One region of the Akkermansia sp. GGCC_0220 genome, then DNA from elsewhere that is predicted to be linked to it. Evidence: riboswitches for the same ligand, from Rfam matches in the RefSeq annotation. Region 1 holds a riboswitch; each other region holds the start of a gene.

Region 1 (6,008 bases):
ACGCCACGGATTTGTTGCCGTATGTGACGGAACAGGCGGCCAGGGCCAGGCAAAGGGCTCCCAGGAAGGGCAAGAGGACATAACGCATCTGCATGGGGGAAAGGTACGTGGCCCGGATTCCAAGTCAATCCCGCAGCCCATCATTTCCCGTGGATGCACCGGAAAGGCCGCCCCGGGAAGAAGCTCCCGCCCGGAGGCCCCCCCTACTTCTCGCCGAAGTCATATTTCTCCGTCTTCCACAGGAACATGCGCCGGTACAGGTGGTATTCCGTCACGCAGAGGACGGGCATGCCGATGATTCCGATGAACGGCAGCAGGCGGAACAGGTGGCGGCACAGGAAGAGCACCACCATCAGGAAGCTTTCCCTGAATACGGTCATGTACAGGGAATACGGGTTGATGAGCGTCCTCTTGTACAGGGAGGAGGCCAGCAGCGGCCCCAGGATGGGAATGATGCCCAGCACGACCACGGCCGCAAAGGTCCAGCCCCTGCGGCGGCCAACATACGCATCATACTGGTCCACGGATTGTTCCCCCTGGAGCACCGCCTTTCCGCAGGCGGGGCAGCGCTGGTTCAGCGTAGGCTCATGGAGCGGCTGGCCGCAGTAGAAGCACCGCCGGTAGCTGCGGAGGACTTCCTCATGCCTTTTCCATCCGGTGGACGGAATCACGGTGCGCAGCCTGGAATAACCAATCCAGTTCAGGGCGCGGGGTTTGGGATTGGGCGTGCCGCACTTGGGGCAGTGCAGGCCGCACGGGTACATCATGGTGCCGCATTTGGAGCAGAAAATGCGGTGGTCGTATTCCCGGCGGCGGCAAAAAAGGTAGTAGGCCCCCAGGGCCAGCCCGCCCAGGAGGCCCAGCGCGATCACCACCCACGGATACAGCAGGGAGTAGGCCACCAGGTATTCCGTCCAGGAGTGGTCGGACTGGTGCATGAGGGATTCCGGGCCGATGGGGTTCTGCGCCACGTCCGGAAGGCCGCTCACGTATTTTTCACCCATGTCCCTCAGCGGCCCCGCGGGGAGCCATTGTTGTATGGGAATGGGTTCTCTCATGATTTGGCATGCATGCAGGGTTCACAATACAGACAGGATTTCCCCCCGGTTTCCGTCAAAAAAGCCTGTGTCATCCAGCATACGGCGTCCCCGGCGGAATAGGGAGGGGAAAGTGGGCCATGGACGGAAAATTCCGCCGGGAACGTGGAAGAGGCCCTTTTCATCCGGGGCTTTTCCGTGTAATATTCCCGCCATGCCAACACTCCGCCAAGCCGCCAAGGACGACATCATGCTGATTCATGAACTGGCCCTCCAGGCTTTTCCGGCCACTTACCGGGACCTCCTTTCCCAGGAGCAGATGGATTTCATGATGGACTGGATGTATTCCCCCGCCAATCTGGAGAAGCAGATGGAGGAAGGGCACGTGTATTTCATCGCCTCCCACCAGGGGGAGGACTGCGGCTACCTGTCCGTCCAGCCGGAAGGCCCCGGCGTCTTCCACTTGCAGAAAATTTATGTTCTGCCCGGCTTCCAGGGGCTGCACATCGGCAGCTACCTGTTCCGCCAGGCCGTCAGCTACATCAGGAGCATCCACCCGGAACCGTGCCTGATGCGCCTGAACGTGAACCGCTACAATACCCGGGCGGTGGAGTTTTACCGGCGCATGGGGATGCGGGAACTGGAACGCGGGGATTTCCACATCGGCCACGGCTATTACATGACGGATTACATCATGGGGCTGGATATTGCCTGAAGCGTTTTTCCCACGGGAACGGGCCGCCGGGCTTCCCCGGACCGGAAGTGCGCAGCCCGTCGAAACAGAACAGGCGGGACAGCCGAGGAAACAACCGGAGAAGGCAGCGCGGGGCGCGAGCTTCCTTCTTGACACTCAATGCGGGATTCTGCATCATCCATCCTATGAAAACCTTTACTGCCCTCATTCTGTCCGGCTCCATTGCCGCCATGACGGCCCCGGCTTTCCTCCACGCGGCGGACAACGGGAACGGCGCCAAAGTCACCTACCCATCCTTTGACGAAGGCAGCCACCTCCACGGGCCGAGAATCAAGGCTTCCGACCTGAAGGGGAAGGTGGTGTTTTTTGAATACTGGGGCATCAACTGCCCTCCCTGCATCGCCAGCATGCCGCATTTGCAGGAATTACAGGACAAATTCCAGTCCAAGGGCTTCACCGTGGTTGGCAGCCACCGCCAGGGGCTGACCCCCAGAGTGAAGCAGTTCCTGGAGGAAAAGAAGATTACCTTCCCCGTTTACCAGGGGCTGGATATTCCGGCGGCCTCCTGCCCGGGCGGCCTGCCGCATGCGGTGCTGATCGGGGCCAACGGAAAGGTGGTGGCCAAGGGGCATCCCACCCAGCTTTACGACCTGGTGAAAAAGGAGGTGATGAAGGTGGAACGCGGCCTTCCCATCCTGGAAGGCGTGGAGCTGGACAAGTACAAGTCCCTGGCCAAGACAGTCGTTTCCAACGGCAGCAACATCGAGTCCAAGATCACGCCCCTGCGGAAGAAAACGGACGACGAGGAGGCCCAGGCCGTCTGCGCCGCTTTTGACGAATGGCTGGGAGACGCCAAGGACATGGTGCAGGCCCAGATCCAGTCCAACCCGCTGGAAGCGGTGACGGCCATCACGCGCCTCAAGACGGCGGTCCCCTCCGTCAAGGAGTTTGACGAACCGCTGGCGGCTCTGAAGGCGAACAAGGACCTGCCGAAGCTGGCCGACCTCTACAAGAAGATTTCCGGCCTGGAACAGCGGAAGGCGAAAGGCCGCAAGGTTTCGGAATCCGACCTTAAGTCCCTGGCGCAGGCCGTGGACAAATTCGCGGAGTCCGATAATGAAGCCACGCAGACCGTTGCGGGCAATCTGAAAAAGAGCCTTTCTTCCCTGGCTGTGCCAGAGGCTCCGGAAGATAAATAAGCCTTTCAGCCGAACGGCATTTCATCCGGAACAAACAGGCGTTTACGGACGCCTGTTTCTTTTTTCTCCGGAAGCTTTTTTCTTCTTCCCGGATAAGACATCCGGAGCGGAGAGAACGGAACAGGTTGCCCGGACAAAGGAGGAGAGAGCCCGGTCATCATCCAGTTCCGTCATCAGGAAATGCGGCCTGGCGCCGGGATAGGCACTGCCCTGCTCCTGCTGCGGAAGCAGCTTCAGGCCCGGCTCCGTGATTTTGACAAATAATTGGTTGTCACATACCAGGCCGAAATATTTCCGGTCACAGTACAGGCCGTATTCCCCAAACATTTTTTTGAAGGAAATGTCCCCGGCATGCCGGAGCTGGAAACAGATATATTCTACAACATCCGGGGAAGAAGCCATGTTCCATGTTCTCATACCTGCCCCGCCTTCTGCAAGCAGCAAACTCCGGCCTGCGGCCCACCGGATTGGAAAGCCCCGGCACGGTAGGGAATGGGGCGCTTCCTCCCTCTCTTTTCCGCCGGGATTTCTGCACCCCGGAATGCCCCGTCTTCCACCGCTTCCGCATCCGGAACCCTGCATTTTTTCCAAAAGCAGGCGCAGGAACGGCCAAAAGGCGGTTTTTACCCGTCCACGCACATTTTTTCCCAGCCTCCGGAAATTCGGCGGCGTTCTAATAAACATTGACAGTGACGGCTAAAAACGCCATTAAACACGCCGAAGCAACGGGGAATTCCGTGAGAACCGGAAACAGTCGCGCTGCGGTATCGGGTTACAAACCCTCAAGGAACGCTTTTCCGCCAGCGTTCCGGTCAGCCAGTCCTCCCATTCCGGAGGGTGAAGGCGAGGGGGAGGTTGGAGACCCGGAGTCCGAATATCCTTGCTTCGGTTCACCATACCTCATCAACGCATGATTGAAGCATCCTCTTACCTTCCGGGGGCATTCCTGCCCCTTTCCTCCGTTTTTCTTGCAGGACTCACCCTGTTTTCCCTGCCCGTGCTTTCCGCCGCCCCATGCAGGGAGGAAGCGTCCCCCGCCCCGGCGGAACAGGCGGCGCCGTCACGGCAGGAAGGGCTTCTTCTCGTGGCCTTCGGGACCAGCCACCAGGACGCTACCGTCTCCTACAAGGAGCTGGAGAAGGACATGCTGGCCCATTATGCCCCGGACCGCCTGAAGTGGAGCTACACTTCAAGCATTATCCGCAGGAAGCTTGCCGGACGCGGAACCCCCGTTCCCTCCGTGGAGGAAAATCTGGAACAGATGGCCCGCAAAGGCATACGCACATTGCGCGTCCAGTCCCTCCACATCGCCCCCGGCGAGGAGTTTTCCCGGATGGAGAGGCAGATCGTCAGTTTCCTGGCGCGCCATCCGGACAGCTTTGACCACGTGTTTATCGGCCGCCCCCTGCTGGAAAGCGAACGGGACAGGAACGAGGCCATCACGGCCCTTCTGGAGCATTTCCCCGCGGAACGGAAGAAGGATGAAGCCATCCTGCTCATGGGGCACGGCCAGCAGGAAGGACGCTGCGACATGGTGCTTTCCGACTTCGCCCGCGAGCTGAACGACCGCGACAGCCTGGCGTTTTTCGCCACCGTGGAAGGAACGCGGGGGGTGGCCCCCATTCTGGAACAGCTTAAAAAGTCCGGCGCCAAGACCGTCTGGCTGGCCCCCTTCATGCTGGTGGCCGGAGACCACGCCAAGAACGACCTGGGCGGGGATGAGGAGGATTCCTGGGCTTCCATGCTCAGGAAGGAGGGCTTCACCGTCAAGACCCACCTGCGTGGGCTGGGGGAAAACCCGGGCATCCGCGCCGTTTTCTCCCGCCATGCCCGGACCACGGAGGACGACCTCATGACCCCCAAACAAGCGCATTGACATGGCCAGCCCTGGAAAGTTCTACGGGGTGGGCATCGGCCCCGGAAATCCGGAATACCTCACGCTCAAGGCCGTCAACGTCTTCCGCTCCGTGGACGTGGTGTTTACGGTGACCGGACCCAACAGCGATTTCAGCATTTCCGAAGCGGTGGTGCGTTCCGTGGGCGGCGTGAAGGCGGAGTTCCGCAAGCTGGTTTTCAGCATGTCCCGCGACGCGAGAACCAGGCAGGAGCAGATTGAAAAGAATACGGCCATTATTGAGGGAGTTCTTTCCCGCGGCCTGGACTGCGCCTTTGCCACGCTGGGGGACGCCATGACCTACAGCACCTTCGGCTATATTCTGAGCCTCCTGCTCAGCCGGAATCCCGGCCTGCACGCGGAAGTGGTGCCGGGCGTCACCTCCTTCTGCACCCTGGCGGCCCGCAGCCGCCAAATACTGGTGGAAAACGGGGAACGGCTCCGGGTCATTCCCGCCTTCAAGCCGGAGATGGCGGATTCCCTGGAGTTCCCGCCCGGAACCACCACCGTTCTCATGAAGACCTACCGCAGCCGCGCGCGCCTGATGGAGCGCATCCGGCGGGAAAAGGACATCCGCGTCATTTACGGGGAAAGGCTCGGCATGCCCGACGAGTTTATTACGGACGACATCGACGTCATTGACGCCAGGCCGGAAGAATACCTTTCCCTGATGTTCGTCAAGAAGGCATGAACGGCACCAGGCACTCCCGCACCTATCCCTGGCGCCGGCCCCTCCGCTGGCTCTGGCTGGCGCTGGCCCTGGCAGCCTCCGGAGTCATGGTGGTCCACATGCCCGCCGGCATGGGCGCGGGGGGCTCGGGAAAAGCCCGCACAGCCATGAAGCCTGCCGGGGAATCCACCCGGGAAACGCAGGCGGGAGGGGAAAAGACGGAAGCCGCCGCTTCCAGCCCTGCCCCGCCGCCCAAAAAGAGCCATCATTCCCGGAACACCCAGGTTCCGGAGACAGGCGCGGGAAAAATTCTGGCGCGCCTTCCCCAGATTGGCAGCCTGATCGGCCTGGTGGCCGTGGCGGCCTTCATCGGCGGCATTGCTGAAATCTTCCGCTGGCATCTTGCCCTGGGCAAGCTGTTCGGCGGACTGGCCCGCTGGGCCCACCTGCCGGAAATCATCAGCCTGTCCATCCCCACGGCGCTTTATTCCAATGCCGCCGCCAACGGCATGCT
Region 2 (6,008 bases), on a different contig from region 1:
CAAAGCCGGACGTGCGGAGGCAGATATTCAGCAGGAAGTCCTGCGCATTTACAGGACGGCCGTCCGAGTACGTCGCTTCCGGGTCCAGATGGTAAAAAACGGTTTTCCCGTCCGCGGAGACGGCCCAGCGGTCCGCCAGCCCCGGAATGGGCCGGAAGGTTTCCGGATGCAGCCCCACCAGGGGAAGCCACACGTTATCAATGGCGGAATAGTTGAAAAAGTTTTCGCTTCCCGGTCCGAACGCCCGCAGGGTTCCGGGAAACGGCGTATTGATCCACAGCCGGACCAGCCCCCCTTTCACGGCGCGGGGGTCACCCACTTCCGGTTCCTCCATTCCGGTATGCCATTCCAATCCCGCAGGAACCTCCTCCAGAGGAAGCTGGCGGATATGGTCTTTCAGCTCCAGCCTTCTGCCGATGCGTTCCACGGAACGCTCCTGCTCGGCCAGACGCCGCCCATCCCCATCGCCACGGGAGACGGACAGCAGGCTTTTCTTCCGCTCGCCGCCTGCCAGTTCCCGGAGCAGTTCCCGTTCCACAGACCTGTTCCACCGTTCCACGAAGCCGTCAAATACGGCAGGCATGCCCCTGCCGTCCGCCTGACCGGAGGCCTCATGCCAAACGTCCGCTTCCCGCTGGGAGAAGTAAAAAACTCCTGCAAGAAAGACGGCGAGGACCAGCGCCCCCAGAATGTACAGCCAGCGAAACACAGCTCAGATTACCGCCGCATGTTAACCGATTCCGGAACCACCGGAAAACAAAAAGCCCATCTTCCGCCCGAAGCTGTTCCCTTCGCCTGAAACAGCCCGCAAGACGGAAGATGGGGGTGCAATCAACAATTAGTCCTGAAAAGCAATTAAAATTCGACCGTCACGCCGCCGAAGACTCCCAGCCCCCGGGCCTGGCGCGGTCCGAAGTTATAGTCATTCGTGATGATGAAATTCTGGTCGAACAGGTTTTCCACACGCACATGGAGCGCCACATTGTCCGTCACCTGGTACCTGGCGAACAAACGCACCGTAAAGAAGTTGTCCAGCCGGGCATAGTTGTAGTCCGTGCGTCCCATGGCGGAGGTTACACCGAAGCCGACCGTCAGTTTTTCAACCGGAGAGGTGTAAACCTCCGCGTTGATGGTGTGGCGGGCGGTATTGGCCATCTGGACGGTTTCATAGTTGCCGATGGAGTCGCGCTTGGGCATCGTGAAGGTGTAGTTGGCATAATAGCCGCTGTTCCACGCATCCTTGAACTGCCCCTTGAACGCTACTTCCACGCCATAGGAAGTGGCGTGGGAGAAGTTGTCGTAAGTCGTGTAGGAGTTGGGCCAGGTACCTACGCTCCTGGTGCCGATTTCATCGTTGATGCGGGTCCAGAACCCCGTCACGGAAGCGTAATGGTTGTCCGCCAGGCGCTGTTCCACGCCCAGGTCTCCGCCCAGGGATTTGGACACGTCCAGGTCCGGATTGCCCACGTAGCCGTAATTGGCGGCGTACTGTTCAAAGTAGGTGGGGGCGCGGAAGCCGGAACCCACGGAACCGAAAATACGGGTGGGGGAATCCTTGCCCGTCACCTTCCAGGAATTGGAATAACGCCACGTGAAGTGGTTGTTCCAGACGGAATCATGCTCCAGGCGCAGGGCCACGCTGGCGTCAAAGTTGTCCGTGGGCGCCCACATCTGCTCCGCAAAGAAGGCAAGCGTGCTCTGCCATTCATCCTTGGCCACGTAATTGTTTTCGCTCATGTAGTCGGAGCGGTCCCAGGCCATGCCGGCGACCGTCTTCCATTCCTTGTTCCACGTAAGAGCATTGCGCCATTCCGTCTGGAAGCGGCGGTTGCGCATCACGTTGGGCTGGAAATCGAAGCCCGGCGTGTGCGCGGAATAATCCATGTTGTAATGCCCGATCATGAAGCTGGTGGACCACAGCTTGGTAATTTCCGCATCCACGCGCCCCGTCACCAGATTGCTGCGGTTCTTGTCTTCCGTGTTGTACAGGTGGGGGTCCGTCACGGCGGGCCACTGGTCGTAATCCACATACGGGGTGGGGTATTCAAAGTAGGAGTCCAGACGGCGGTAGGTAAAGCCCACCTTCACCTTGTCATTGACGTCATAGCCCAGGCGCACGGCTTCCTGCCACTGGCGGAAGTCGTTCATGCCTTTCCGGTTGTCATAAATGGCCGGATAAATGGTGGGATCGTTCTCCGTGGATTCAAACCCCACGCCCACAAAGTAGGAAAGCTTCTTGATCTTGCCTGAGGAAGTCGCGTAGCTGTTGAAGGAATGGAAAGAACCGGCTTCCGCAAAAATCCTGGTCACGGGATCGCCTTCCCCTTCCGGGGTGTCCATGGCGACAACGCCGCCAATGGCGCCGGAACCGAAGACGGCGCCCTGGGCGCCCTTCACCACTTCCACATTGCCCACCGTAAACAGATTGGTGATCCCCAGCAGCTTGTTGCCGGACATGTTGACATCACTGATGCGCATGCCGTCAACCATGGTCAGGGTGTAGGTTTCCTTGTTCATCCCGCGGATGACGGTGTTGCTCACGGAACCGCGCTGCCAGGTGCCGCCGCCGTCCAGCGTGAAGACGCCGGGAGTCTGGGAAAGGGCTCCTGTCAGGGTTTCAATGCCCGCTTTCTGGAATTCTTCCGGATTGATGATGGAAACGGATACCCCGGACCGGTTGTACGGCACGCCCGTAAAGTGGGACGCCATGGTCAATTCCGGCATGACCTGCATGGTTTCCGAACTGGCGGAGGGCTTGGAGTCTTCTTTTTTAGCGGACTCGGCAAGAGAGGACTGGCCTGCGAATGCGGCAAGGCCAACGGCAATAGCGCCCATCTGAAGGGCTTTCTTCGTATAAAGCATGGTTGTGGTGCCTTACGTTCGGTAACTCGCCGAACAGTTGGACAACCCCACAGGCTGGTCTTCTGGCTTGCGAGACAGGCTCGCTTACAGTGGCGGTACCGCTCCGGATTCACACCGGTATTCCCCAATCTATTTCCTGCCCGGCTACGGGCGTCCCTGAGGTCTGTAACCCTTCCCATAAGGGTTCATGAGACGGATGAAATACCAAAGAGACCGGTATGACAAGCCAAAAAAATTTTTCTTTGAACATTCCGCCGCTTTATGGACGCTTCCTTTTTTCAGCCGCCGCGCGCCATCCCGTTTTTCCAACCGGAGTTCTCCATTTTTGTCTTGTCACCCCCGGCGCGAACAGGACATGATGCGCCCATGACGCGCCTTGCACCCTCCTTCCCGCAGCGGGGAAGGATTTCCGTTTTCAGCGGAGTTCCCAACTCCCGGAAAAACCGTCTCTTCAAGGCGTTTCCTTCCTTTTCCCGGCACGCGCGGACGTCCGGAATTCCGGTCTCTACTACTACGGCATGAACAGTTTTTCACACGGAGGAGATTTAAAATCCCTGGCGGCGGACGCCGGACGGCCCGAACGGGAGATTCTGGATTTCAGCGTCAACCTGAGGCCGGAGGGAATGCCGGAGTTCATTGCCTCCGCGCTGTGGAAGGCCATGGATGCAGCCGTTCCCTACCCCTCCCCGGACATGGCGGAGCTGCGGGAACTGGCAGCGGTTCATTACGGGCTGCCTTCCGGTTGCTTCACCTTCGGCAACGGAGCCAACGAACTGATTCACGCCCTCCCGCGCGCGCTGGAATTGAAACGGGCCGTTATTCCGGAACCCGCTTTTTCCGAATACAGGCTGGCCTGCCTGCGCCATGGCACGGACGTTCTTTCCATCCGGACGGAGGAACGGAATTCCTTCATTCCGTCTCCCCTCCTGACGGCGGAACAGGCCGCAGGCGGAAGCGCCGTTTTCCTGGCGAATCCCTGTAATCCGTCCGGCGGCCTGCTGGACGTTCCGGCCCTGCGCCAGGCCGTGCGGGACCGCCCCGGAGTCATCTGGATTATTGACGAATCCTTCATTGATTATGCGGACGGAACGGAATCGCTTCTCCGTGACGCGGCCCTTCTGCCCAACCTGGTGGTCCTGCGTTCCCTGACCAAATTTTACGGCATGGCCGGCGTCCGGTGCGGCTTTTCCGTCTGCGCCGCTCCGCTGGCGGAACGGCTGAGGCAGTCCCTGCCCGCGTGGAACGTGAACGCCTTTGCGGCGGCTGCGGCGCGGGCCGTGCTGGAACAGCCGCCTTCATGGGCGGACGGGGAACGCGCCCTGAACCGGGAACGCCGGGAAGACCTGTTCCGCAGGCTTTCTGCCCTGCCGGGCGCCGCCGTGCTGCCGTCCGGGGCCAACTTCCTGCTCTTCCGTCTGGCGGGGGCGCCTTCCGGCCTGGCCGCCCGGCTCCTGAAAAACCACGGCATCGCGCTGCGCGACTGCTCCAATTATCCGGGGCTGGAAAACGGCGGCTGGTTCCGTGCAGGCGTCCGCACGCCGGAAGAACACGCCCTGCTGGCAGAGGCCCTGCGGGCCGAGCTGAAGGGAGGCGGCCCCGCCATTCTCCGCAAACTGCCCAAACCGGCCCTGATGATTCAGGGCACCTGCTCCGATGCTGGAAAAAGCGTGCTCACGGCGGCCCTGTGCCGCATTTTTCTTCAGGACGGCCACCGGGTGGCCCCGTTCAAGGCGCAGAACATGGCCCTCAACTCCGGCGTAACCGCGCTGGGGGAGGAAATGGGCCGCGCCCAGATGGTGCAGGCCCAGGCCTGCCGCATCGACCCGGATGCCAGGATGAATCCCATCCTGCTCAAGCCCCATTCCAACACCGGCTCCCAGGTGATCGTGATGGGGCGCGCCGTGGGCCACATGGAGGCGCGGGAATATTTTACGGCCAAAAGGCGCTTCTGGCCGGACGTGCGCCGGGCGTACGATTCCCTGGCGGACGAGTATGACGTCCTCTGCCTGGAAGGGGCCGGAAGCCCCGGAGAAATCAACCTGAAATCCGCAGACGTGGTGAACATGAACATGGCCCGCTATGCGCGCGCCAAAGTTCTGCTCACCGGGGACATTGACCGGGGCGGCGTGTACGCCTCCTTCCTGGGGACGTGGATGACGTTCGCCCCCTGGGAAAAAGAGCTGCTGGCGGGCTTTGTGGTCAACAAGTTCCGCGGAGACCCGGAGCTGCTGGCCCCGGCGCACAGCTACATGCTGGACCGTACGGGCAGGCCCGTGCTGGGCGTCATCCCGATGATACGGAACATCAGCATTCCGGAAGAGGACCGGGCCGCTCTGCCCTTTGAACAGGACGAGCAAGCCAGGCACGCGGACTGCCTGGACGTGGCCGTAGTGATGCCCGCCCACGTCTCCAACTTCACGGACTTCGCCCCGCTGGCGGCGGAGCCGGACGTTCGCCTCCGCCAGGTGCGGACACGGGAGGAATGGGGGAACCCGGACCTGGTCATCCTGCCCGGCACCAAGAGCGTGGCGGCGGACCTGGCCGGACTGCGCGCCGCAGGGCTGGAAGAACCCATCCGCCGGCACGCTGAACAGGGAAAGTGGATGCTGGGCGTCTGCGGCGGCCTGCAAATGCTGGGAACGGACATTCTGGACCCGCTGCACATGGAATCCGCGGAGGAACGGACGCCGGGGCTTGGCCTGCTGGAGCTTTCCACCACTTTCGCCGCCGCCAAAACCCTGCTCAACGTGCGCCGGGCAAGCACGCCGCTGGCCCCTCCCGCGGCGGGCTATGAAATCCACCACGGCGTCACCCGCCATGAGGGAGCGAGCGTCCCCATCATGTTCCGGGAAGACGGCTCCCCCTGCGGCTACGGCAAAGGCCGAATCTGGGCCACGTACCTGCACGGCATTCTGGACGGCGACGAGTTCCGCCGCGCGTTCATCAACATGGTCAGAGTGGATTCCGGTTTGTCCCCCAATCCATCCCTGCACGCCTCCTATGACCTGGACGGCGCGCTGGACCGCCTGGCGGACGTAGTCCGGGAGCATCTGGACCTCAAGGCCATCTACCGTATTCTTCAACTGAAACGCTGACCCATGCTTCCGTGCCCGTTCATCCTGCCTGCGGCCCTTCTGCTGGATATT
Region 3 (6,008 bases), on a different contig from region 1:
CTCCGGTATGGGCGGCGTCCGCCGCCGCCGTTCCGTTCACGATGAACGTGAGTTCCTGCACTCCCCCCCACGCGTTCAGGCCGCCCTCATAGTTGTGGTAGCCTGCGGAGGAGCCGGAGCCGATCACGATTTCACTGCCGTAATAGGTAACCTCTCCCTTGAAGGCGCCGGAACCGGAGACGGTGGAACCGCTGTTGGTTTCCACGCCGGATAGAACGGTGGAGCCGTTCAGCACCAGATGCCCCGGATTAGCCGGATGGGCGAATGCCTCACCCAGGCGGATGCTCCCGCCTTCCACGCCCAGACTGGCGTCCCTGCCGTCCAGAACGAGGGTGGCGTTGTTGCTGATGACGACGTTTTCCGCCGCATAGGAACCCTTGGCGACAACCTTCACATCCTGTGCCGTGACGTTGAGGTTCGCGAAGGCGCCTCCGTCGGCGGCGGAGGCGCTGTAGCCTGCCGTGCCGGAGTGTTCCCAGTTCAGGGTCTGTTCCTTTTCATCCTTGCCCGCCAGCGTCAGTTGTCCGGAAGCGCCGCTGACGGTTCCGGAGGAAATGACGGCGTCCGACTGGCTCAAGTCAGCCTCCCCGCCTTCCAGCACGATGCCGTGCTCAGGCAGGTTTTCCCCGATGATGACCTTGGAGCCTTCACCCACATGGATGCTTTCTCCGGGGTTGACGACGATGGGGGCGCCTTCACCCAGGAATACCTGGCCCTGGAGGCGGTAGCTCATGCGGTAGTTTTCCAGTTGGAAGTTGTCCACCCTGGCTCCGTACATGGCGGTGATGCCGTTCTTGATCTGGTCCAGCGTGACGACCCAGGCGGAATCCGTGGCGTTGAGCACCGTGGCGCCTACCGTGGCGTTTTGCGCCAGGTCCAGATTTACGTTCAGGCCGTCAAAGCCCACTTCCAGGGCCGTTCCCGCCGCATTCTGCACCAGGGTCCCGTTGAGCAGCGTCATGCCTTCCGCAATGGTGAGCGTGCCGCTGCCGGAGATGGAGCCCTGGTTGTTGACGACGGCCCCGTCACGGAGTATCTGGGAGTTCCCGGTCAAGGTGACGGCAGAGCCGTGGCCCACGTTGACCCGGTTGAACAGGCCGGCGGCTTTTTCCGTGGAGATGGTCCAGTTCGCTTCGTTGTCCGCACTGCCCACGTTGAGCGTGACGGAGGAATGGTGAGTGGCCGTATCGGACTTGCTGGTGTTGACGGTTGTCCGCACCGTGTAGTCAAACAGTCCCGGAGCGGCTTCCGTTCCGGACAGCAGCGTAATGGTATCCACGGAGCCTTCCGCTCCGGAGCCGCCCAGTTCCCAGATGCCGCTGATGGAAGCTCCGGCGTGGACGGTGACGTTGTCCGCCGTGTTTTCCGTGGAGAAGCCGGAACCCGTATTGGACCCGCTGTACAGGGCATACCCCGTTGCTTCGTCCCCCGTCGCCGTTGCTTCAATGACGCCGGTGGAACCGATGGTCGTCGTGATGCCGGCTCCTCCCATCAGGGCCGCCGCCGTGCTGCCGGCAGTTGCCGCTCTGACGGTTCCGTTGATAGTGCCGGTGGTCAGGGAGAATTCCGCCAGCAGCCCGTAGGCTTCCGCAGCTCCCGTGGAGGAGGCGGAGATGAAACCGCTGATGTTTCCCACGGACAGGGAGCCCGTGGAACGTGCCCCGGCGGCCGTTCCGGCCATGGCTTCCGCCCGGATGGAGCCGCCCACATTGCCGATGGTAATATTGGAATGGGTCTGGTAACCCCCTTCTTCTCCGGCGAAGAGGCCGTAGGCGTCCATGCCGTTGGTCGTGGCGGTAACGCTTCCCGTTGCTCCCATGTCGCCCAGCGTGATGTTTTCCCTGGCTTCAATGCCGATGGCGGAAAAGTCCTCGCTTTCATCATTGGAGCCGGAGGCTGCGGTGATTTGACCGTCCAGCCGGGTAATGTTCACCTGCCCGTAGTTGGACTGGATGCCTCTGGCTCCGTAGCCGCCGGCCGTCGCCGCGGAAATGCTGCCGGTGGAGGAAAAGGTGCCGATGTTGACGTCCTTGTAGCGCGGGCCCTGGTAGTCCATGGTATTTCCGTAGGCATACAGTCCCCTCGCATAGTTTCCTGTTCCCAGGTCCACGGAGATTTTGCCGGCCATCGTTCCAATGTCCAGGCGCCCCTGATAGGCGTAAATGCCATTGGAGGAGAAATTGGCCGTGATGGAGATGAGGGCGTCTTCCGTGATCGTTCCGATGGAGAGTATTTTCCCGTAGCTCCGGATGCCGGTGGCATTCGTTCTGGCTGCGGAGATGTTGAATGTTCCTGCCAGGGTGCCGATGTCCACATTGACTCCGGAGGAGGTGTCAATGCCGAAGGCGTTGTTTGCCGTGGAGGAGACGTTGAATACGGCATCCCCGGCAATCGCGCCAATGCTGAGGGTGCCTGATTTTCCCCAGATTCCGCGCACGTTGCTGGAGCCTGTCACGTTGAATGTGGCGGAGACCGTTCCCAGGGCCGCATCTGAGGCGGTTCTGGCTACAGTGGCGTCATAAGCGCCGGCCAGGTCTTCCCTGGCAGTATCCTGGGCATGGACCGTTCCCAGCATGCCGAGGCAGGCCAGGGTCATAGCCACAGCCTGCATCCGGTGCCTGGCGTGGCACGGTGTTTTTTCAGGAGTGTTGAACATTCCGGACTTCAAGGAGGCCGGACCATCATAGTCTGCTCCGTTCAAGCGGAGCGTGTTGGATGAATGCATGTGTATGGTCTGAATGCCGGAATACTCGCCGGCGGTTCATAAAATACTTCGGGGCTGGCGATCTGGCTCATTGCAGGTTTTTAAGCCGTGCAATATACAGTGGCGGTACCGCTCCGGATTCACACCGGATTCCCCATCTATTTCCTGCCCGTACCACGGGCTTCCCGGAAGCGCCTCCCGTAAATCATGAAGGCCCGGCCAACATACCACAGGGGCACGGAACGGTCAATCTCCGGCGCATTTCTTTATGTGAAAATGCGCAGACCGTTGAAATTCAAATCTTTTTTGCCTTCGCCCAGTTACATGGAGGGGAACCGTCCCTGGACGTCCTAACGTTTTTTCACGGTCAGGGGAAGCCCTGCCACCATGAAGTAAACTTCGTCCGCGCTTTTGGCTAGAAGCTGGTTGGCGATGCCAAGCCCGTCGCAGTAGTGGCGCGTTTCCGCGTCCGCCTGGCTGATGCCCATGCCGGTTTCAGAGGAGACCAGAACCCAGGGCACGGGGGATTGGGGGATAAGTTCCTTCAAGGCCTCTATTTCCTCAATCAGCGCTTCCTGGAACGGCTCGTAGTCCGTAGGGTCCTTCTGGGCGTACAGGGTATTGGAGGCGAGCAGGGTGACGCATTCCAGAATGACGCCGTCCACCTGATCCAGCAGGCCGGATTCCCGGACGGCGGCGGCCACATGGCGGGGGCATTCCAGCGTAAGCCAGCTTGCCGGGCGCCGTTCCCGGTGCTTGCGCACGCGGTATTCCATGGATCCGGCTCCGGGCCACACCTCCGCCGTGGCGACGTACAGGATTTTTTCCCCGAATCCGGCGGCTATCTGTTCGGCGTATTGGCTTTTGCCGCTTCTGATGCCGCCCAGGACGAGCGTCATGCGTGCAGGATTGGCGTCAGTGTTTGGAGATGTAGCGTTCATGGGATTCCAGCATGGCCTGGTGGGAGTTCAGAAAGTCGTCCAGGCTGAAGACTTCCAGAGTGATGAGGGGGGAGAAACGGATGTCCCACATGGGGTGGAGGATGGCGTCCAGCGTGGCGGCGGCCATGTGGTGCAGGGATTTGTGGTCCCGTTTTTCCAGCCCGTGCAGGTGGCACATGCGTATGTCCGGCAGCCAGAGCGGCAGCAGTTCTTCCGGCCGCAGGCCTTCCTTCCAGACATGGCCTATGTCAAAGCAGCGGGAATGGGGCGTGGCGGAGACCAGCTTGTCCAGGTAGTCGGTCGGGTGGCGTTCCAGGTTTTCCAGGGCCAGGCATTCCGGAGCGGGCAGATGGGGCGTGATTTGCTCCAGGCTGCGGAGGATGCGTTCCGTTTCACGCTCCGTAAGATGGGGGCGCATGTCCGGGCCGGGAATGTGGTCCGTAACCACGTGCATGACCCACGTGTGGGGCTCCAGTTCCCGGGTCAGGTCAATGGCGCGGATGATGTTTTCCGTGTAGCGGCGCCCTGATTCCTCCGTGGCGAAGCCGCCGTCCGTGGGCAGGTGGACGTTCCACTTGACCCCGGCGTCCGCGGCGATTCCGGCCAGCTCCCGGATTTCCGCCGGGGTAATGAGTCCCTCCCCGTGGTCTCCGGCTTCCAGCAGGAGCAGGGCGATGTCATCCGCGTAATGGACGCATTCCCTGATGGCGGGGACGTAGTAGTCCGGGATGATGAAGGAGGTGCAGCCGATGTTGAGGCCCGGGACGCGGCATTTGTGCGGAGTTTTCATAAGGTGCAGAAGGTGAGCAGGACGAGCCATTCCGTGCATTCCACGGTGCAACCGAACACGTCCCCGGTGACGCCTCCCAGGCGGCGGCGGGCATACAGGAGCAGGGCCGTGGAACCGGCCAGGGCCGTGAGCAGGGCGTACAGCCCGTGCCACCCTGCCAGCGCGCAGGCAGCCAGGGTGACGGCGGCGGCTATCAGGGCGTGGACGGGGCGCGTCCCCTGCTTGAAGGCTTCCCCCATGCCGCCGGGGCGCGCGCCCGGAAAGCGCATGGCGATGAAGATCTGGCTGCGCGCCAGCAGCCCGGCCAGCGCGCACGCCGTGAGCAGCAGCTCCCATGAACCGAAGGCCGCCAATGCTGCCAGCGCGGCGCCCTTGAAGGCCAGGTTGAAGAACAGGGCCGTGCCGCCGAAGGTACCCAGGCGGGAGTCTTTCATGATTTCCAGCCTGCGTTCCCTCGGCACTTCCACGGGCAGTCCGTCCCCGCAGTCCGCCACTCCGTCCAGATGCAGGCCGCCCGTGATGGCTACCCAGCAGGCGCAGCCGATGACGCCGCAGACCAGCGGGGGGAAGAGCAGGGTAGCCGCCCAGGTCAGGCCGCCTGCCAGCCCCCCCACGACAAGGCCGACCAGCGGGAGCCATGCGGAGATGCCGTTCAGGTCGTTTTGCAGCGGCCACGGGCCTACGGGCAGCCGGGTCAGGAAGCCGAAGGCGGAGCGGATGGTGGTAATGACGGCCATGGTGCAGGGAAAGGGAATATTTAGCGCGGAACGGTGATGTCCAGTTCCGGCAGGGTTTTCATTTCAGACAGCACGCGCGTGGCGGCATCCAGCAGCGGAAAGAACAGCGCCGCCCCCGTGCCTTCCCCCAGGCAGAGGCCCAGGTCCATGTACATGGTGACGCCGATGTGGTCCATAATGAGCTTGTGCCCCGGTTCCGCGGAGTTGTGGGAGCCGATGAAGTACTGAGCCGCTTCCGGCCGGATGCCCTGGGCGATGGCTGCCGCCGCCCCGGCAATGAAGCCGTCAATGACGATGGGGACGCGCAGGGAGGCCGCGCCCAGCATCAGCCCGGCCATGGCTCCTATTTCCGGTCCTCCTACCTTCGCCAGCACGTCGATGGCGTCGGAGGGGTCGGGCTTGTTCAGGGCGATTCCCTGTTCGATGAGCTCTATTTTTTTACGGATGACTTCCCCCTTGACGCCGGAGCCGCGCCCCGTCACGGTTTCCACCGGGGTGCCCGTGAGCACGGCCACGATGGCGGAGGAGGGCGTCGTGTTGCCGATGCCCATTTCTCCGGCGGCCACGATGTCCAGCCCCCTGGCTTTTTCCTCCCGGGCCATGTCGATGCCCACTTGCAGGCATTCCAGTGCCTGTTCCCTTGTCATGGCCGGGCCCCTGCTGAAATCGCTGGCTCCGTGCATGACCTTTCTTTTCACCAGCCCCGGCAGGTCGCCGAAGTCGTAATTCACGCCCACGTCCACCACGGAGAGGCGGGCTCCCGCGTTGCGCGTGAAGGCGTTGATGGTGCCGCCGCCTTGAAGGAAGTTGCGGGTCTGAATGTAAGTGACGTCCGT
Region 4 (6,008 bases), on a different contig from region 1:
GAGGCCGGCTCCAGCCTGGTCCGGTCAAACAACCGGCTCGGCGCGGGGAGAGAGTTGAGTGTTTGTTTGGTCAGGTAGAAATTTTGCACGAAGTAGTTGCCCCCATACCCGCGCTTTGTCAAGTCGCGTATGATGTTGTTGACGTGATCTTCCGTCAATAAATCGGGATGGACGGTGGTTCTGACTTCAAAGGCGGTTTGGGAGGCGATCAGGTAGTCCAGAGTTGCGGAAAAGGAGGGGAAAAGGTCGGGCCTGCCGGTGACGGCGCCGTATTGTTCGGGGGGCGCCTTGTAGTCCAGGGCGATGTAGTCGCAAAGCCCCTCTTCCACCAGCGCTTTCACCACGCCGGGCCTCGTGCCGTTGGTGTCTATTTTAATCGCGAAGCCTAGCTGCCGTATCTCGCGGCAGATGGGGATAAGGTCGGGACACAGCGTGCACTCGCCGCCGGACAGGACTACCCCGTCCAGAAATCCCACCCGATCTCTGAGGAAATCAAGGTAGTCCGTCCGGTCTCCGGCAGGAGAGCCCGTTCCTCTGACCAGGGAGACGTTGTAACAGTACTGACAAAACAAGTTACAGCCTCTCAGCCAGAAGATGCAGGCCACCTTGTTTGGAAAATCCAGCAAGGTGAGCGGCGTGATGTCCGCTATGCCCCGGCCCGTTCCCATTGACTTCGCATATGTTATTGGGAAAATTACCGCGGCTGTTCCGTTTGGGCGGAGCAGGAGCAGGGACGGTCCGGTTCCACGAAGTGGACGCGGTCGTGGAATTCGCCCTGTTTGCCGGCGTTAAAGGTTTCCACAGGGCGGTGATAGCCCATGACGCGCGTATAAACGGTGCAGCGGGTACGGTCCTGTGCGTATTTGCTTAATATTTCCTGTTTGGTCATTGTCGTGTTGATGGCTGGGTTTTGAAACGTGGCGGTTGGTTGAAAAGGGTTATTCATGCCTGTGGAGGTGGAGCAGCTCCTCATCACAGAAAGGGCAGTACTGGTGCTCCCCGCGCAGGTAGCCGTGCTTCTCGCAGACGGAGAAGAGCGGGGTGACGGTCAGGTACGGCATGCGGAAGCGGGTCAGCACCTTGCGGACGATGTCCCGGCAGGCTTCCGGGGAGCTGATGGCTTCATTCATGTACATGTGGAAGACGGTTCCCCCCGTGTAGCAGCACTGGAGTCCGTCCTGAAGCTGGAGCGCCCGGAACAGGTCGCTCGTATGGTCCACGGGAAGCTGGGAGCTGTTCGTGTAGTAACGCTGCCCCACGGGTCCGGCCTGGAGGATGTCCGGATAGCGCTTCTGGTCCTCCCGGGCAAAGCGGTGGGTGGTGCCTTCCGCAGGGGTGGCTTCCAGGTTGTACAGGTTGCCCGTTTCCTCCTGGTACTCCTGCATGCGCAGGCGGATGAACTCCAGGATTTCCTCCGCAAAGGCCCTGCCTTCCCCGGAGGTGATGTCCATCGTATCATTGGAGAAGTTGCGCAGCAGCTCGTTCATGCCGTTGACCCCGATGGTGGAGAAATGGTTGCGGAAGGTGGGCAGGTAGCGCCTGGTGTAAGGGTACAGGCCGCGGTCATACATCTCCTGGACGAAGGCCCTTTTCTTTTCCAGGCATGATTTGGCCAGGTCCAGCAGTTCCCCCAGCCGGGCGAACAGGGCTTCCCGGTTCTGCTTGAACAGGTAGCCCAGCCGGGCCAGGTTGATGGTCACCACGCCGATGGAGCCGGTCATTTCCGCGGAGCCGAAGAGGCCGCCGCCGCGCTTGAGCAGCTCCCGCAGGTCCAGCTGGAGGCGGCAGCACATGGAGCGCACGGCGTCCGGCTTGTAGGCCCGTTCGTCCGGCACGCGTTCCCCGTTTTCATTCACGGTGTACTGGCTGCCGATGAAGTTCTGGAAGTAGGAGGAGCCGATCTTGGCGGCGTTTTCAAACAGGAGCGGCACGTTTTCCCCTTCCCAGTCAAAGTCTTCCGTGATGTTGACGGTGGGGATGGGGAAGGTGAAGGGCTGTCCCGTGCTGTCCCCTTCCGTGAGCACCTCGTAAAAGGCCTTGTTGATCAGGTTCATTTCCTTCTGGAAATGCTTGTAGGTCAGCTCTGTCAGCTTGTTCACGCCGCGTTCCCGCGCCAGGGAGAGCAGGCCCGGGTCCTCCACCCCTTCAAAGAGGTGCTCCCCGCCGCTGAAGGGGGCCTGGTCCCGCAGGTCCCGCGGCACGGTCCAGTCGATCGTGACGTTGGTGAAGGGGGACTGCCCCCAGCGGGAGGGCACGTTCAGGTTGTAGACGAAGCTGCGGATGTCCTTCTTGATGCGCGTGAAATCCGCCTGGTCCTTGAAGGCGTAAGGCGCCAGGAAGGTGTCAAAGGAGCTGAAGGCCTGGGCTCCGGCCCATTCGCTTTGCAGAATGCCCAGAAAGTTGGCCATCTGGCCCAGTGCTTCCCGGAAGTGGCGCGGAGGCCTGCTGTTCACGCGGCTGCGCACGCCGTTGAATCCTTCGTTGAGCAGGTTGCGGAGGCTCCACCCGGCGCAGTACCCGGTCAGGCAGTCCAGGTCATGAATGTGGTAGTCCCCTTCCCGGTGGGCGGCCCCCTCCCGTGCGGAATAAACCTGGTCCAGCCAGTAGTTGGCAATCACCTTTCCCGCCGTGTTATTGATGAGGCCGGCGTTGGAATACGTGGTGTTGGAGTTGGCGGCGATGCGCCAGTCGCTCTGGCCGATGTATTCCTCCACCGTCTGCTTGCAGTCCACGTACGTGTTGCCGGAATAGAGGCCCCCGAGCTGTTCGCGCTGCATTTTGTGCAGGAAGCGGTAGGTGATGAAGGTCTTGGCCGTGTCAAAGTATCCGCAGCGGAACAGGGCGCGTTCTATCATGTCCTGGATTTCTTCCACATGCGCGCAGTCCTGATGGCTCAGCTTGGCTTCCACTTCTTCGTAAATGGAACGGTTGTAGGCGGTGCCGGAGCTGTGGAACGCGTTCTTGACGGCTTCCTCAATTTTGTAGCCCTGGTATTGTTCCTTTTTTCCGGAACGCTTGATGATGCTTGTTGCCATGGTGGGTGTCTCGCTTGGAAGGGATGATGACCGCTCATCCGCGAGCCTGGGCAAAAGCCTGGAAAAATCATAGGCAGGGGCCGCCGCATGCGTGCATTTTTAACAAGGGGCACGATGAGGACCTGTGCGTATGTTCATCCTGTCCGCGGGATGGGATACGGGGGCATCAGGTCGTCTTCTGGCTTCCGGTGCGACATGTGATGGGGACTTCCCGACTGCTGGCAGTCAGTGTCCGGTCCATCGTCTACCGGTTACAGCGGCGCGTCCGCGACGGATTTTCACCGTCTTCCGTTACCTGCGCTGAAACGCAATGAACCACAGAAAGAGAACCCCCGCAAGGAAAATGTATAAATAATGTATTAAATATTTATAATGATACAATATGTTGTATATATGCTGCGGGGAATGGTTGATAACGCGGCATTCCCTTCCGTCATGGCACCATATGTGCCCTTGCCTCCCCTTTCCGGGAACCGGGGGAAAACGGGACAGGCCGAAAAGGGAAGATTCATTCCTCACGGAGAAATTTCAGCGCGGCTTTTTCCGTACCAGTCAAATGAATTTCTTTTCCTTTTCAAAAAACGGATGGCGTAAATCCTTCCTTCTGCTGGTTCTTCCCGCGCTTTCTGCGGGGAGCCCCGCTTCCGGCGCTCCCGCGGACTGGAATGAAAAGACCATCCGGGATAATCTCCGCCTGGTGGCGAAATGGCAGGCGGAGCATCCCAGAAAACGCTCGCCGCTGCACTGGACCTACGGCGCCTTTTATTCCGGCTTGGTGCAGTATGGCCTGGCCGTCCCGGAAGGGCCGGGATTGCCGCTGCTGAGGAAAACAGGAGGGGAACAGGAATGGAGAACCCTGAAACGGCATTACCATGCGGACGATCACGCCGTGGGCCACGCCTGGATGGAGATGGCGATGGAAGACGGAAATACCGCTGCGGCGGAGAAAATACGCGCCGTGCTGGACGGGGTGATGAACCGGCCCTCCTCCGCTTCCCTCCAGTTCGGGACTCCCGGCTGCCAGGACCGCTGGAGCTGGTCGGACGCCCTGTTCATGTCCCCTCCCGTGTTCGTGAAGCTGGCGGCCTATACCGGAGACCGCCGGTATCTGGAATTCATGGACAGGGAATACAAGCTCACCTGCGACTATCTTTTTGACCGGAAGGAAGGGCTGTTTTTCCGTGATTCCCGTTACTTCACCATTCCGGCGGCTAATGGGAAAAAGATGTTCTGGAGCCGGGGCAACGGCTGGGTGATTGCCGGACTGCCGCTTATTCTTCAGGACATGCCCGCGGACTGGCCTTCCCGCCCCTTTTATGAGGATCTGCTCAAGCGTATGGCGGCATCCCTGAAAAAATGCCAGTCGCCCGACGGTTCCTGGCACGCCAGCCTGCTGGACCCGGAAGAGCCCCCCTTGAAGGAGATGAGCGGCACCCTCTTTATCATGTACGGGATGCTGTGGGGGGTGAACCAGGGGTATCTGGATGCGGATGAATATCTTCCCGTCATCCGCAGGGCGTGGAAGGCCGCCTGTGATTCCGTCAACGCGGAAGGCGCGCTGGGCTGGGTGCAGCCCATTGCCGACAAGCCGGGCCATTATTCCGGGGAGGATACGGAAGCATACGGCGCGGGCGCCTACCTGATGGCCGGCACCGAACTGCGCAAATACGTCATTGGCCGGGACCATCCGCAGAGAAAGACTGTAACCGTCACGAACCCACTGGCCAAGTTCCGTCCTGCTGAAACCGTGTCGGTGCCCTGGACGTCCGGAACTTCCGGGAATGCCGCCGCCCTTCGCGTGTTTGACGTCCGCCACGGGCGCGTCATCCCGCACCAACTGGCGGATACGGATGGAGACGGAAGGACGGATACTCTTTTGTTCCAGAGCAATTTCCGGCCCGGAACGGCCCGTGATTTCTGGATTCTGAACGATTCCTCCCTGAAGGCGGCTCCTTCCGCGGACGTCTGTTTCAGCCGCCTGGTCCCGGAACGCCTGGATGATTTCGCGTGGGAGAACGATCTTACGGCGCACCGGATTTACGGTCCGGCCGTTGCCAGGCCGGCCCCTGAGGGGGAGGGCCTGGTTTCCAGCGGAACGGATGTATGGAGCAAGCGCGCGGGTGCTCCCGTCATCAATGAATTCTACAAGCGGGGGGATTACCACCGGGATCATGGCAGGGGACTGGACATGTACAACGTAGGACCGGGACGGGGCTGCGGCGGCGTTGCCGTGTTCAGGGATGGGAAACCGCATGCATCCGGAAACTGGGCCAGCGCGCGGGCATTGTACAACGGTCCGGTCCAGACCGCTTTTGAGGTAGTTTATGCGCCGTGGGACGTGGGCGGCGGCGTACGCGTGGCGGAAACGCGGAGGGTGGCTCTGGACGCAGGAAGCCGTTTTTCCAAAGTCCGCAGCACCTTGACTATCCGGGGGGCGGAAACGGTGAAGGCCGGCGTGGGAATGGAGACCGGAAAGGGCAGGAATGATTATGAAACGGTCACGAAGGACCGGGAGGACGGCGGCTTGATGACGGCATGGAGCAGGCCCCGGAAGAATGACGGATGCCTGGGAACCGCCGTGATAGTTCCCTGGGATCCGGAAGGCGGGGCAGTGGACTCGGAAGGCTGTACCTACTGGATCAGGGAGGCGGCGAACGGAAAGCCCTTTGAGTGGTACATGGGGGCGGTTTGGGACAAGGCTTCTCCGTTCAAATCCTCTGCCGCCTGGGAGGAGGAGGCGCGCCGCGTCCGGGAGTGCGTCAGGCATCCCCTGCGAGTCCGGGTACGGTAGAGTTCGTCCTATCCTGCCGTTTCCCGCAGAGGATGACGGCAGCTTCCATCTTTTTTACGGAAGCGGCTGCGGCGGTGCGGGAGCGGCCAGCCATTCCGCCAGCACCTCCGGCTGGATGGGGGCCGGGGTTTCCCGGACGTCCGGAGAAGACAGGTTCAGTCCGTTCCTGACGATTTCCGAGC

What was found. A riboswitch is a leader RNA that binds a small molecule or an ion and turns the genes downstream of it on or off. The one in region 1 is predicted to bind cobalamin.
Region 2: linked by a shared signal. The riboswitch ahead of HJW02_RS00330 (TonB-dependent receptor) and the one ahead of HJW02_RS10795 (sirohydrochlorin cobaltochelatase) in region 1 are both predicted to bind cobalamin.
Region 3: linked by a shared signal. The riboswitch ahead of HJW02_RS00365 (autotransporter outer membrane beta-barrel domain-containing protein) and the one ahead of HJW02_RS10795 (sirohydrochlorin cobaltochelatase) in region 1 are both predicted to bind cobalamin.
Region 4: linked by a shared signal. The riboswitch ahead of HJW02_RS09660 (ribonucleoside triphosphate reductase) and the one ahead of HJW02_RS10795 (sirohydrochlorin cobaltochelatase) in region 1 are both predicted to bind cobalamin.

The regions. Positions count from the first base shown of each region.
Region 1 is NZ_JABFCI010000016.1:22,215-28,222, reverse strand. Features, by position in the region: gene HJW02_RS10820 (hypothetical protein) at 1-94, opposite strand, end outside; gene HJW02_RS10815 (hypothetical protein) at 204-1,058, opposite strand; gene HJW02_RS10810 (N-acetyltransferase) at 1,252-1,752, shown strand; gene HJW02_RS10805 (redoxin family protein) at 1,917-2,930, shown strand; gene HJW02_RS10800 (TfoX/Sxy family protein) at 2,973-3,347, opposite strand; cobalamin riboswitch at 3,626-3,831, shown strand; gene HJW02_RS10795 (sirohydrochlorin cobaltochelatase) at 3,841-4,806, shown strand; gene cobI (precorrin-2 C(20)-methyltransferase) at 4,808-5,515, shown strand; gene HJW02_RS10785 (hypothetical protein) at 5,512-6,008, shown strand, end outside.
Region 2 is NZ_JABFCI010000001.1:79,580-85,587, forward strand. Features, by position in the region: gene HJW02_RS00325 (extracellular solute-binding protein) at 1-709, opposite strand, end outside; gene HJW02_RS00330 (TonB-dependent receptor) at 856-2,862, opposite strand; cobalamin riboswitch at 2,897-3,044, opposite strand; gene HJW02_RS00335 (cobyric acid synthase) at 3,381-5,957, shown strand; gene cbiB (adenosylcobinamide-phosphate synthase CbiB) at 5,961-6,008, shown strand, end outside.
Region 3 is NZ_JABFCI010000001.1:86,754-92,761, reverse strand. Features, by position in the region: gene HJW02_RS00365 (autotransporter outer membrane beta-barrel domain-containing protein) at 1-2,656, opposite strand, end outside; cobalamin riboswitch at 2,760-2,898, opposite strand; gene HJW02_RS00360 (bifunctional adenosylcobinamide kinase/adenosylcobinamide-phosphate guanylyltransferase) at 3,055-3,645, opposite strand; gene cbiR (cobamide remodeling phosphodiesterase CbiR) at 3,620-4,435, opposite strand; gene cobS (adenosylcobinamide-GDP ribazoletransferase) at 4,432-5,172, opposite strand; gene cobT (nicotinate-nucleotide--dimethylbenzimidazole phosphoribosyltransferase) at 5,193-6,008, opposite strand, start outside.
Region 4 is NZ_JABFCI010000013.1:24,251-30,258, forward strand. Features, by position in the region: gene HJW02_RS09650 (anaerobic ribonucleoside-triphosphate reductase activating protein) at 1-668, opposite strand, end outside; gene nrdD (anaerobic ribonucleoside-triphosphate reductase) at 695-889, opposite strand; gene HJW02_RS09660 (ribonucleoside triphosphate reductase) at 939-3,035, opposite strand; cobalamin riboswitch at 3,187-3,384, opposite strand; gene HJW02_RS09665 (glycoside hydrolase family 88 protein) at 3,592-5,826, shown strand; gene HJW02_RS09670 (phosphoethanolamine transferase) at 5,881-6,008, opposite strand, start outside.